DNA from 3 places in the Halobacillus sp. ABH2_015 genome. Region 2 is predicted to be linked to each of the others. Evidence: predicted binding sites of a transcription regulator. Region 2 holds the regulator's gene; each other region holds the start of a gene.
What was found. Region 2 encodes Rex, which represses fermentation and respiration genes when NADH is low (regulators of the CRP and FNR family bind a similar motif). Its sites were predicted from a motif close to TTGTGAAATATTTCACAA; they were not measured.
Positions count from the first base shown of each region.

Region 1: the regulator Rex is predicted to act here: its motif matches at 2,259-2,276, upstream of ACXAD6_RS07575 (cytochrome ubiquinol oxidase subunit I).
Region 3: the regulator Rex is predicted to act here: its motif matches at 1,874-1,891, upstream of cydD (thiol reductant ABC exporter subunit CydD).

Region 1 covers NZ_JBSWUG010000002.1:1,415,219-1,419,501, reverse strand. Annotated here, with positions in the region: gene ACXAD6_RS07580 (cytochrome d ubiquinol oxidase subunit II) at 1-801, opposite strand, end outside; gene ACXAD6_RS07575 (cytochrome ubiquinol oxidase subunit I) at 798-2,159, opposite strand; gene ACXAD6_RS07570 (ABC transporter ATP-binding protein) at 2,407-4,218, opposite strand; gene ACXAD6_RS07565 (ABC transporter ATP-binding protein) at 4,238-4,283, opposite strand, start outside.
Region 2 covers NZ_JBSWUG010000002.1:129,330-133,612, reverse strand. Annotated here, with positions in the region: gene ACXAD6_RS00815 (MDR family MFS transporter) at 1-884, opposite strand, end outside; gene ACXAD6_RS00810 (SDR family oxidoreductase) at 1,071-1,892, shown strand; gene ACXAD6_RS00805 (redox-sensing transcriptional repressor Rex) at 1,931-2,590, opposite strand; gene moaC (cyclic pyranopterin monophosphate synthase MoaC) at 2,605-3,093, opposite strand; gene ACXAD6_RS00795 (ABC-F family ATP-binding cassette domain-containing protein) at 3,253-4,283, shown strand, end outside.
Region 3 covers NZ_JBSWUG010000002.1:3,764,512-3,768,794, forward strand. Annotated here, with positions in the region: gene ACXAD6_RS19530 (LysE family translocator) at 506-1,123, opposite strand; gene ACXAD6_RS19535 (Lrp/AsnC family transcriptional regulator) at 1,123-1,602, opposite strand; gene cydD (thiol reductant ABC exporter subunit CydD) at 1,922-3,646, shown strand; gene cydC (thiol reductant ABC exporter subunit CydC) at 3,643-4,283, shown strand, end outside.

The sequences.
Region 1 (4,283 bases), 1.3 Mb from region 2:
AAGCATGACGGCAATAAAGGCCCATCCGTAAAACCTTCCTGTATAGACGAGGAACAATGCAGTTATAAAGAACCCTACAGAAATTCCGAACACCCACCACAAGTCAATCGCCCGTTGAAAATGCTCTGGATTCTGCTGACTCAAAGCAATAAATGTCGTGAGGCTGGCAATGATGGTCGGAGAGCTCCAGAACAGGGCATACTTCCTGACAATTTCAAGTGCCGGGCGGTCTCCTGCACGATGGGCATAATACGTTAAAAACATCGCGCTGATGTAAAGAACGGAAACGATGGCGAGAAAAACGACACTCCATGAATAAGGGCTTGAGAACAGTTCTCCGAAAAGAAGCTGCACACCATTTTCCGTTTCTTCAATAAAGCCTCCCTCTGAAATCGTCAGAGCGGTGGATAAAGAGGCCGGAATGAGCAGCCCTGTCGCTCCGTAAAGGAACATGTAGAGGGAGTTGTCTTTGGATCCATAGTTTTCAAACGCATAAAAGGATCCCCGTATAGCAAGGAGAACAATCGCAATACTTCCAGGAATCAACAGGGACTGCCCAAAATAATACGCCATATCCGGGAAGAATCCGACAAGACCGACGAAGAAAAAGACGAAGAAAACATTCGTCACTTCCCATACCGGAGAGAGGTACCTGGAGATCAGCTGATTAATCAAGTGATCCTTTTTCGTCATTCTTGCATAATAGGCAAAAAAGCCAGCACCAAAATCTACAGATGCGACGATCAAATATCCGTAAAGGAACAACCAGAGGACGGATATCCCGATGATTTCATAGCTCATGACTGTCCCTCCCTGCTGGCTGCGGCTGTATTCGGAAAGCGGTGCTCCAGTTCAAGCTCGGCAGGCTTGCCTTTGAATATTTTGCGTAACGTAAGCAGACATCCAACACCGAGCACCAGGTAGACGGCAGCAAACAGCGCAAACATCCAGCCGATGTATGGAGATGTCGTCGAACCTTCCGCAACAGTCATAAAGCCTCTCAAAATCCACGGCTGTCTTCCGACTTCGGCATAAATCCAGCCAAACTCAATCGCGAGCATCGTCAAAGGACCAGCCGCTGCTACTCCCCACAAGAGAATAGGATGGAACGGGTTTCCTTTCTTCCATTTCCAGAGCACAAGGAACAGCAGGGAAATCCCCAGGGTGTAAAAGCCGATCGATACCATCAGATCGAACATATAGTGGATCCATAAGGGAGGCCGCTCGTTCTCAGGTGTTTCCTCGAGCCCTTCCACTTCTGCATTAAAATCGCCGTGAGCGAGGAAACTTAAAGCATTTGGAATCCTGATCGCGTTTTCGACTTCATTGTTCTCATTCAGCGTACCGAATACAACAAGGTCAGCGCCTTCTTCGGATTCAAAGTGCCATTCCCCGGCAGCGAGCTTCTCGGGTTGATGCTCAGCCAGAAACTTCGCCGATAAATCACCGGCAAGCGCTGTAAGCATAGCAAAGATAAAAGTGGCAGTCATTGTAAGTTTTAATGCTTTTTTGTGATAGAGGGATCCTTTTTTTATCAAAATGATGAAAGCAGCAATCCCTGCAAGCACCGCTGCAGCGGTTAAATAAGAGGAAGATATGACGTGAAAGACCTTCGTCGGTGTCGCAGGATTGAACATCGCAGCAAGTGGATCCACCGATGTAAAACGGCCCTCTTCCAGCTCAAAACCCTGGGGCGTGTTCATAAACGAATTCACCGTTGTAATAAAGAAGGCGGACATCGTGCCTCCAATGACCACAGGAATGGATAACAGCCAGTGGTAGATCGGCTTCTTGAACCGGTCCCACGTATATAAGTAGATCCCTAGGAAAATCGCCTCAAAGAAGAAGGCGAAGGTTTCCATGAATAACGGCAGAGCAATCACGTTCCCCGCAAGCCTCATGAAGCTCGGCCAGATGAGTGACAGCTGCAGACCGATCGCCGTCCCTGTCACAACTCCGACAGCGACCGTAATCGTATACCCTCTCGTCCAGCGCCTGGCGAGCAGAGTGTAATGCGGATCCTTCCGCTTGATTCCGATGAATTCCGCAATGGACACGAGGACGGGGACCCCGACTCCCAGTGTTGCGAAAATGGCGTGAAATAGTAATGTCATCGCAGTGAGCGCACGACTCACTTCGACGGTTTCGAATCCAAACATCTTAATTCGTTCCCTCCTACCCAGGAATAATCTCAAAATCTGTTCTGGGATTAGTATAAAACGTAAAACACCGTTGTGGTATTCAAGATGATGACTATTTTGTGACAAACTTCACAAAGTCTTTTCGATTCTCATCGTACCGCACACCATCCGTCCTGTCGACCTATCTGCCTGTTCCCCTCCTCCGTTCTTTTCTAACGTTGTTCAAAAGAAAAAACCCTGTAGAATTTTTCTACAGGGTGATTTATTATATGGCATCCAGCATTTGGAACTGGGCTTTTACAAGTTCATAATATTCACCGTGCTGATCCATAAGTTCATCATGAGATCCCTGCTCAAGAATCTTTCCATGCTCGAGCACGAAAATGTTGTCGGCTTCACGTATCGTTGATAAGCGGTGGGCGATCATAATGGCTGTTCTCCCTTTCAGGAGCTTCTTCAAAGCCTGTTGAATCTTCAATTCGGTTTCTGTATCTATACTCGCTGTTGCTTCATCCAGAATGAGAATTCTCGGATTGGCAAGCAGGGCCCGGGCAAAGGAGAGAAGCTGCCGTTCTCCGGCTGAAAGAATATTCCCCCGCTCCTCTACTTCGGTTTCGTAGCCGTTGTTCAAGCGCTGGATAAAACCATCCGCTCCTACCACTTCTGCCGCTTCTTTCACCTCTTCATCCGTAGCACCCGGACGCCCGAAGCGGATATTTTCCATAATCGTTCCCGAAAAAATGAACGTGTCCTGAAGAACGACACTGATCTGCTGTCTGATACTATCAATGGAAGCATCCTTCAAATCCACCCCATCGATTTTGACGGCACCTTTGGTTGGGTCGTAAAAACGGCTGATCAAGTTGGCAATCGTAGATTTCCCTGATCCCGTATGTCCAACAAGGGCCACCGTTTCTCCTTGTTTCATCTCAAGGTTGATATCATGAAGAGCTATCCGCTTGGAATCGTAGGCAAACTGAACGTGGTCGAATTCGATGTGACCTTTCATATCCTTCAGTTCCACGGCATTTTTCTTCTCCTCGACATTTGGTTCTTCATCCAGGAATTCAAAGATCCGTTCAGAGGCTGCCATCGCCATAAGAAGCTGGTTGTACATCATCCCCAGTCTGGATATAGGTTCCCAGAACATCCCAAGGAAGAAGGCGAACGATACAAACGTTCCGACCTGGATATCTCCCTGAAGAATCAACCAGGCCCCAAATGAAACGAGGATGACTGTACCGATGGCATTGCTCATTTCGACAAACGGACGAAACATCGCGCTTTTTTTCGTCGCTTCCTTCCATGCGAGAAAGTTATCCGTGTTCACCCCGTCAAAGTATTCGGTATTTTCCTTCTCCTGTGTAAAGGACTGGGTAATCCGAATGCCCTGCAGACTTTCATTCAAGTGGGAATTCAGCCTGGACTGCTGGATTCGTACCTGCTGCCAGGAGCGTCGGATATTCCGGCGCAGCTTCGTGGAAATATAGAACATCAGCGGCATGATCACGAGAATCGCCAGGGCAAGCTTCGGATCGAGTGCCAGCAGAATAGCGATGATCCCAGTTAAGAGAACAATATCCATCAGAAGGTTGATGATCCCGTTTGTAAACAGTTCCTGAAGCGAGTTGATATCATTCATAATCCGCACGAGAATGGAACCGGCAGATCTTGAATCAAAAAACTTGTGCGACAGCCTTTGGACATGGGAAAACAAATGCTGTCGGAGATCATAAATCACGTTCTGCCCCAGAATGTTGACATACTTAATCCTCAAGGCGTTGGCGATGTAGCTGAGAACATACAAGCCTGCAATTCCCAGCACCAGCTGGATCAATAAACCGTTGTCTCTTTCTGCAATCGCAGTATCAATAGCCACCTTACCAATTAAAATCGGTACAATCAGCCGGACGAGCGTGGAAATCAGCATGGAAATAATGGATACAGGCAGAAGTTTTTTTGTATACGGCTTGATGTACGTAAGCAGACGCCACATCTGTGCCCAGTTAAAAGGCTTCTCAATGGCCTGATCCTGTGAATATTTGAAACGGTTTAAGTGTTTATTTTTTCCTGCCATAGAATGTCCCTCCTTCCTTTCATCGATGGGAAGCTGTATTTAGAATCTTTTCTTTGTCCTGGTAT
Region 2 (4,283 bases):
AAGCCGTAGACATTTTGAATGAGCAGCGGCAGCAGGAAAATTCCTGAGAATAATCCAATCGATGCAGCCGAGGTGACAAGGATGGACACGGAATAGGTCGGCACCTTGAAGACCGATAAATTGAGAAGCGGGTCGTCCTGACGGTTTTCGTAAAAAACAAACAGGACGATTGCCAGTAAGCCGACCACCACGAGCGTCAGGTTCAGCGGATCCATCAATTTATCCAGTGTCCGCCCCCGTCCGAGCGCAAACAACACGGATCCGATACCTAAGGTAATGATAAGAAACCCGACAAGGTCGAACTTTTTCTCCGGATGCGTTTCCGTCCGCTCCAGAAACTTCGCGGATAGAATCAGCCCCGTCAGTCCGAATGGAATGTTAAAGGCAAACAGCCACGGCCAGTCCACATACTGGATCAGCAGCCCCCCGACGGTCGGGCCGATCGCCGGAGCGACCATCGCCGCAACCCCGTATACACCGACGGCCAGTCCGCGCTCATGTCTCGGAAACGAGTTGAAAATGAGCGCCATGGCGATCGGCAGCATCAAGCCCCCGGCCATTCCTTGAATCGCCCGGGAGATGATCACCATACTGAGCGTGGAGGAAAAGAATCCGGATAACGACCCAAGGATGAAAATAAACAAACCGGTCAGGTAGACTTTCTTTTTCCCGAACCGGTCTCCGAAATAGCCCGTCAGCGGCATCGTCATCCCCATGGCGACCATGAAGATCGTTAAAATCCACCCGACGGCTACGGCGTTGGAATCAAAGATTTCAATGAACCGCGGTAAAATCGGGTTCAGCATACTATTATTTAAGATGACGGTAAACGTTCCAAACAAAACCGATATGACGACAAGCCATTTATTCGGCAGTTTACTCATAGATGTCCCTCACTTTCTGTCGATTCGTACACTATTATCTACTATACCACCTCGCAGCCGGATTAACCCTTCCATCGGCCGTTCCAGTTTGTTTTTCATCAAATAAGCGGTGTAAGCGTTCCCTTATGTTTCCAGTCTTTAACCCCTGGGTACCATACAACCAGACGAATAAAGGAGGAAGATCATATGGGACGTTTAAACAATAAAACGGCAGTCGTTACAGGAGCCGCGACAGGAATCGGGAAAGCTACCGTGAAGCTTTTTGCCCAGGAGGGCGCCCGCGTCATCTGTGCTGACGTCGATGAAGAGGATGTCCGCAAAACTGTGGAGGAAATCAACATCCATGGCGGGCAGGCGGAATCCTACGCCCTGGATGTATCCGAGCAGGAAAGTGTCCGCGTCTTTGCCAATTATGTAGAGGAAACGTACGGAACGATTGATGTGCTTTTCAACAACGCCGGTGTCGATGAAGAAGGCGGCAAGGTGCACGAATATCCGGTCGATTTGTTCGACCAGATCATTTCTGTCGACCTCCGCGGCACCTTTTTAGTCAGTAAATATCTACTTCCGCTTATGTTCGAAAATGGTGGCTCGATCATCAATACATCATCCATGTCGGGACAGGCGGCTGACCTGGATCGTTCCGGCTACAACGCAGCCAAGGGCGGAATCACCAATTTCACCCGGGCCATGGCGATTGATTACGCACGTCAGGGCATCCGCGTGAATGCCGTATCCCCCGGAACGATTGAAACGCCGCTCGTTGATGAACTTGCCGGTACGAAAAAAGAAGAGGAAGGTCGTGAGTTCCGGGAGGCGCAGAAATGGGTAACACCGATGGGCCGGTTAGGAAAGCCGGAGGAAATCGCCTCCGCCGCCCTTTTCCTCGCTTCTGAGGAAAGCTCGTTCATTACCGGTGAGGATCTTACTGTGGACGGCGGACTGACCGCCTACACGTGGCCGGGTAAAATGCTGATGGACAACAGCTGGAAAGAAACGACGAAGTAATAAAAAAGACTTAGAGCAGACGACGCTCTAAGTCTTTTTTATGCTTCATCCAGCGGCTCATCCTCCATCAGCGGATAATGCTTCAGGAAGTAAACGAGTGCCTGCAGTTCAATCGCAAGGTCGATATGATGCACCCGCACGCGCGATGGAACGCTGATCCGCGCCGGCGTGAAATTGAGAATTCCGCTCACACCCGCTTCTACAAGGCGTTCGGCAATGCCCTGGGCGGCAGATGCCGGTACTGTTAAGATGGCCACCTCAAGGTCACCGAGCTGGTTTTCCAAGTCGTCGATGTGGTGCACTTCGACACCGCCGACTTCCGTACCGACCCGCTCCTCGTTGGCATCAAAAGCCATTTCGATTTTCGTATTGTTGTTTTTCGTAAAATTATAATTCAGAAAAGCCGTTCCCAGATTCCCTACACCAATCAGGGCGACCTTCGTCGTTTCATCCTGATCGAGCGTCTTTCTGAAGAAGGACAGCAGGTATTCCACGTTGTAGCCGTAGCCCTTCTTCCCGAGTGCTCCGAAGTAGGAAAAGTCCCGGCGGATCGTAGCGGAGTCGACTTTCACCGCCTCACTCAGCTCTTTCGATGATACACGCAGCTTTCCCTGACTGTGCAGGTTATTCAAGAAGCGGTAATACAGCGGCAGCCGCTTGGCTGTCGCCTGTGGAATTTTTGCTTGTTCCATATCCATGGCTCCGACCTCCTTTACCGATCCGTTCGTTTATAGTCGCCATTTTTGCCACCGGTCTTCTCCGACAAATACGTCGGTCCGATGACCATCCCTTTATCAACGGCTTTACACATGTCATAAACTGTAAGAGCAGCAGCAGATGCAGCCGTGAGCGCTTCCATTTCCACACCCGTGCTTCCCTTCGTCCTGGCGGAAACCTCGATGATCAAACGCGGTTTCTCTCCATCAAGCTCCCAGTCAAAGGAGATATCGACACCCTTCAACGGCAGAGGGTGACACATCGGAATCCAATCCGGGGTTTTTTTGGCTGCCATGATCCCGGCTACCTGGGCTACAGACAGAACGTCCCCTTTTTCCATCGTCCGCTCTGTAATTTTATGATAAATCTCTTTGTTCACTTCTACACTTGTGAAGGCGACCGCTGTCCTTACGGTATCTTCCTTGCCGGATATATCCACCATCCGGGCACGGCCCTCTTCATTGAAATGACTAAATTCCGCCATTGGCACGTTCCCCTTTTTCTACATGGTTCTGATTGAAACACTACTCTTATTCTACCAAAAAATCAATCCGGAGTCGTCAACGATCGCTTTTCACACGGGGCATTCTGTTGCTAGCAGGTATCCGTATAAGATACACTTAGTTCATCGAGGTGAAACGACATGATTCTCATGCAGCTGAATCAACTGACGAAGCGTTTCGGCGCCGAGTTGATTTTAACGAATATTAAATTGGAAGTACAAAAGAATGACCGGCTTGCCATCGTCGGCCGGAACGGGGCAGGAAAATCGACCCTGTTGAAGATTATGGCCGGAGAGATGAGCTACGATTCCGGAGATATGTTCAAACCGAAAGATGCATCGGTCGGATACCTGGAGCAGCATACAGGTCTGCAGTCCGAAAAGTCGATCTGGGACGAGATGGAGCAGGTTTTTGACCACTTGAAATCACTGGAGAAAGAACTCCGTTCCATGGAAGTGCAGATGGCCGATCCCGCCCTGGTGGAAGATCAGACCCGCTATCAGCAGCTGCTGAAGGACTACGACCGGAAGCAGGAGCAGTTCAAGACTGCCGGCGGCTACCACTATGAAGCCGATATCCGGGCTGTATTGAACGGACTTAACTTCAAGGATTTTGACTGGACTACACCGATTTCTACATTAAGTGGCGGTCAGAAAACACGGCTGGCACTCGGGAAACTGCTGTTGACCAGTCCCGATCTTTTGATTCTTGATGAGCCGACCAACCACCTGGACATTGATACGCTGAGCTGGCTGGAAAACTACCTTCAGGGCTATCCCGGTGCTGTGGTCATCGTCTCGCACGACCGCTACTTCCTGGATAAAATCGTCGATACCGTATACGAGATCGCTTTTCAATCATCGAAAAAATATCATGGCAACTACAGCGATTATTTAAAGAAAAAGGAAGCCGACTTCGAACAGGAAATGAAACGCTTTGAAAAGCAGCAGGAAGAAATCAAACGGATGGAGGACTTCATCCAGAAGAACCTTGTCCGGGCCACAACGAGTAAACGGGCGCAGAGCCGCCGCAAGCAGCTCGAGAAAATGGATAAGCTCGACAAACCAAAAGAAGACAACCTGTCAGCGAAGTTCAGTTTCCAGGCTGCGAGAAGAAGCGGCAATGATGTGCTGAAGCTGAGAGACTATGCCTTCCGCTATTCGGACAGCTC
Region 3 (4,283 bases), 3.6 Mb from region 2:
GAATCCAACTGCACCACATAAACAGCCTCATGCCTTTCAGGAGAAATTTCTTGCTGAGGTGGACCCATTCTTTATTCAAACCGCTCCTGCTCTCATATATAAACGAATATCTGTGTTGTTCCATAGGGTTTTATACATAGGCCCACATCCCCGTTGATTGTAAGGTAGATAATGGAAAAATCGTCTGAAATATTGGTGGAATAACAAGCAAGAATCATAAAGGGTGAAAAGCTTTGAACGTTTATTTAGATTCAAACATCATTTATTGATCCATTTTTTTAAGAAAACTATAGTCTTTTGACTTTAGAGTTAAGCAAGGATTCATAGATATTTTCACGCCTACATTAGTATATGATGAAGCTTGGAATAACTACAAAGAACAAATTGAAGGTATATAGACCATGTAAGCACCCCTCATATCTTTTCTTGATCCATAAGAAGATCAATGAACCAGTGAAACATTAAATATATGGACAACACCCCAATAATATTATGAGATCAATCTCTAACCACCAAGTCCAGTAACTAAACTATATACTCCAAACGACGATAATATAATTCCAGAAATGCGATTAATCAGGCTCAAATAATCATTCTCTAGTCGATTGCCTAATGTTCCTGCAAGGCTACTTAATAATAACCACCATAATGATGAACCTATAAAAATCCCTGCGACTAAAATTAAGCCGGGTGCCGTTGCATTGTTAGTTGTAATTCCTAGGCCTGAGATAATGGCGATAAATGATAAAATTGTAACTGGATTAGTAATAGTTAAAAAGAAAGTAGATATGAAAGCTGAAAACGGTTTGTTACCTTTGGCTTCAGCTGATCTATTTGAAGGTTTTGAAATAACTATTTTCACTCCTAAATAACATAAGAATATACCGCCAATAAGATGAAGCCACAATTGTTGACCAATTAAAAAGTTTGTTATAAATGTTAAACCGAGACCAGCGATTATTCCATATATTCCATCTGCTGTTGCAGCCCCTAATCCAGATACAAATCCAGTTAACTTACCATGTTCAAGAGTTCTGCGGATACATAACACCCCAATTGGTCCAACTGGAGCAGCAATACTAATTCCAATGAACAGTCCTTTTAGTAATAGTTCCCCGAACATTACTGTTCACCTGATTTATTAAATTTTGCTTTTTGTAAGGGGACCCGCAAAGTTTCTTTTGTTGTATCCATCACAATTGTTGTTTTTGTCCTCCGTACACCTGCAAGGTTTTTAATTTCATAACTTATTACTCGGTCCAAATCCTTTGTATTTTGGCAACGAATTTTCAATAAATAATCATCTTCCCCGGCAATATGATGACATTCCTGCACTTCTTCCAAATCCTTGACAAGCCTTAAAAAATCTTTCCTGAATGTTGGTTTTTCTAATGAAACTGCCACAAATGCTGTACATTCTGTTCCTACACTTTCCCCATTTACCATTGCGCCAAGTTCTTTTATTACTTCATTGTTTAACAAACGATTAACACGGTCTGCAATAGATGGAGCAGATAATCCAGTTTGGGAAGCTAATTCAGCCCAAGTAACCCTTCCATTATCAATTAATGCTTTCAATATTTTGTAATCAAAGTTATCCAACTGATTTTTCCTCCTTTTATAAATTTTTTACTATCATATTATTTATAAAATAAAAAGTAAAGGTTATTTCCATTAACCTCCTGAAAGGTTTTCGGCATACTAATCCTCATCACAGGTTTGATAAGGTGTTTGCGACGATAAGCGACCGGGGTAAGTTATCCGTTGAGATTGTATGACTGGCGGCAGAAAAGGGGACGATGTTAAAGAATTGTCATAGAATCCTCAGGCTTCTCTTTAGAAAAAAGGGTGTCTTTCCTTTATAATAAAAGTAATGTGAAAAACTTCACAAAAAATACGTGTAAGGAGTTTTCTATAGATTATGAAGCATCTCAGCCGCTTTGCTTTTGCTGATCGAAAAGGGATGACGCTGTTAATCCTCACGTCTCTTCTCATCGGAGCCAGTGTCATCGGTCAATCCTATTATTTCGTTGCGATTGTGGATCGGATTTTTCTTGGTCAGCAAAGCCTCCAGGATGTTCTGCCTTTGTTTGCCGGGCTGTTTCTCGTGTTGGCTGGACGTACTCTCTTCACATGGCTCAATGGAAAAACGGGCATCCGTCTTGCTTCGAGAGCTAAAGAGCATTACCGGCATCGTTTGATTGAAAAAATGTCCAGGCAGTCGATCTCCACATCGGTGACCGGGCGGTCCGGACAAAAGGTGAGTGTACTCATGGATTCCGTGGATGAACTGGACGGCTATTTCAGCCGCTATATTCCACAAATGATACAGACCCTCATTATCCCTGTGATGATTTTGGCCGTTGTGTTTTCCGCCCATCTTTATTCCGGGCTGATCATGGTAATCACAGCTCCTTTCATTCCGATGTTCATGGCGATCATCGGTGTGATGACGAAGAAGAAATCGGAAGACCAGATGGAGAAGCTTTCGGCTTTTTCCGGACAGTTTCTGGATACCCTTCAAGGACTTGTTACGTTGAAGCTTTTCAACCGCAGTCATCGCCAGCAGGAGGAAATAGAATCGAGCAGTCTCGGATTTAAAACGGCTACGATGGAAGTGCTGAAGGTGGCCTTTGTGTCCTCCCTCATGCTTGAGTTCATCTCCATGCTCAGTATTGGCCTGATTGCTCTTGAGATTGCCATCCGCCTTGTTGTGTATGAAAGTGTCTCTTTTTTCACCGCTTTTTTCATTTTGATTCTTGCACCGGAGTTTTACTTGACACTGAAGGAGTTCGGCAGTGCGTTCCATACGGGACGTGGAGCTTCCGGGGCCTCCAAGCAGCTGGAGGAGACGTTGAACGAAGAGGACCATTCGTTGGTATGGGGAGATCAGGGGCTCACGTATGAACAGCCTCCGGCCTTGTCTCTCCGCGCTGTTCAGTTTCAGTATGAGGAAGGATTCGCTCTTGATCCGGTATCGGTGGACATTCCAGCAGGGAGTCAACTGGCGGTGGTCGGAAAGAGTGGATCAGGCAAGACAACCCTGCTCAATATTTTTTCGGGACTGCTTGCTCCTTCATCTGGTGATGTAGACGTGAACGGACGTCCGCTTTATTCGTACAAGGAAGCGGACTGGTTCAACGGTGTCAGCTACATCTCCCAGCACCCGTATCTTTTTTCGGGTACGATTGCAGAGAATATGGCGATTGGAGTTCCCGGCGCCTCCAGGGAAGAAACGGCCCGTGCAGCGGAGAAGGCCGGCCTTTCCCAGCTGCTTGAGACGTTGGAGGATGGATTGGATACATCAATCGGTGAGGGCGGAAGAGGTTTATCCGGCGGGGAGAAGCAGCGCATTGCACTGGCCCGTGCCTTTTTGAAAAAGCCTTCCGTCATTCTGTTTGATGAGCCGACAACAGGGCTGGATGTGAAAACAGAGACTGTCCTTCAGCGCTCCATTCAAGAGCTGTCGGAGACGGCGACTATGATTACGGTCGCCCACCGCCTCCATACGATTCAGGCGGCCGACCAGATTCTTGTACTCGATGAGGGACGTGCTGTGGGTACAGGCACCCATGAACAATTAAAAGCTGAGCTGCCTCTATATCGGCAGATGGTCACAATGCAGAAAGGAGGAGAGGGGGCATGAAAGATCTCAAAGAAGTCATTCGTCTCGTTACGCTTGAGAAAAAAGATATTCTCCTTTCGATTCTCTTTGGTTTTCTCGCTGGTCTCTCTGCTGTAGGCTTGTTTGCTTCCAGCGGGTACTTGATATCCAAAGCGGCACTGCTACCTCCTTTATATGCGCTGACTGTCCTGATTGCTTTTTTAAAGCTGTTTGGGTTTGCCAGGGCGCTTGGCCGGTACGCCGAGCGGTACTTTTCCCACAGAGCGACCTTTTCGATTCTGAGCCATCTGCGGGTTACGTTTTATAAGCGGCTGGAACCGATCGCCCCGAGGCTGTTTCAAAAGTATCGGAGCGGAGACCTGCTTGCACGGATTGTCGGAGACGTGGAAAGTCTGCAGAACTTCTTTTTACGAGTGTATTATCCACCCGTCGTGCTCGTCATCATTTTCTTAGGGACAATGGTGTTCACGTCCATCTTTTCGCTTTCGGTGGCCGTGGTTCTGCTGCTCGGACTCGTTGTAACGGGACTGGTGATCCCGGCCTGGTACAGTGTGAAGCAGAGGAAATCGAGCCGGTTTGTCCGCGAGTCCAGAGGACAACTTTCTACAGAGGCCACTGAATTCATCTATGGATTCAGAGACTTGAAAATTCATCAACA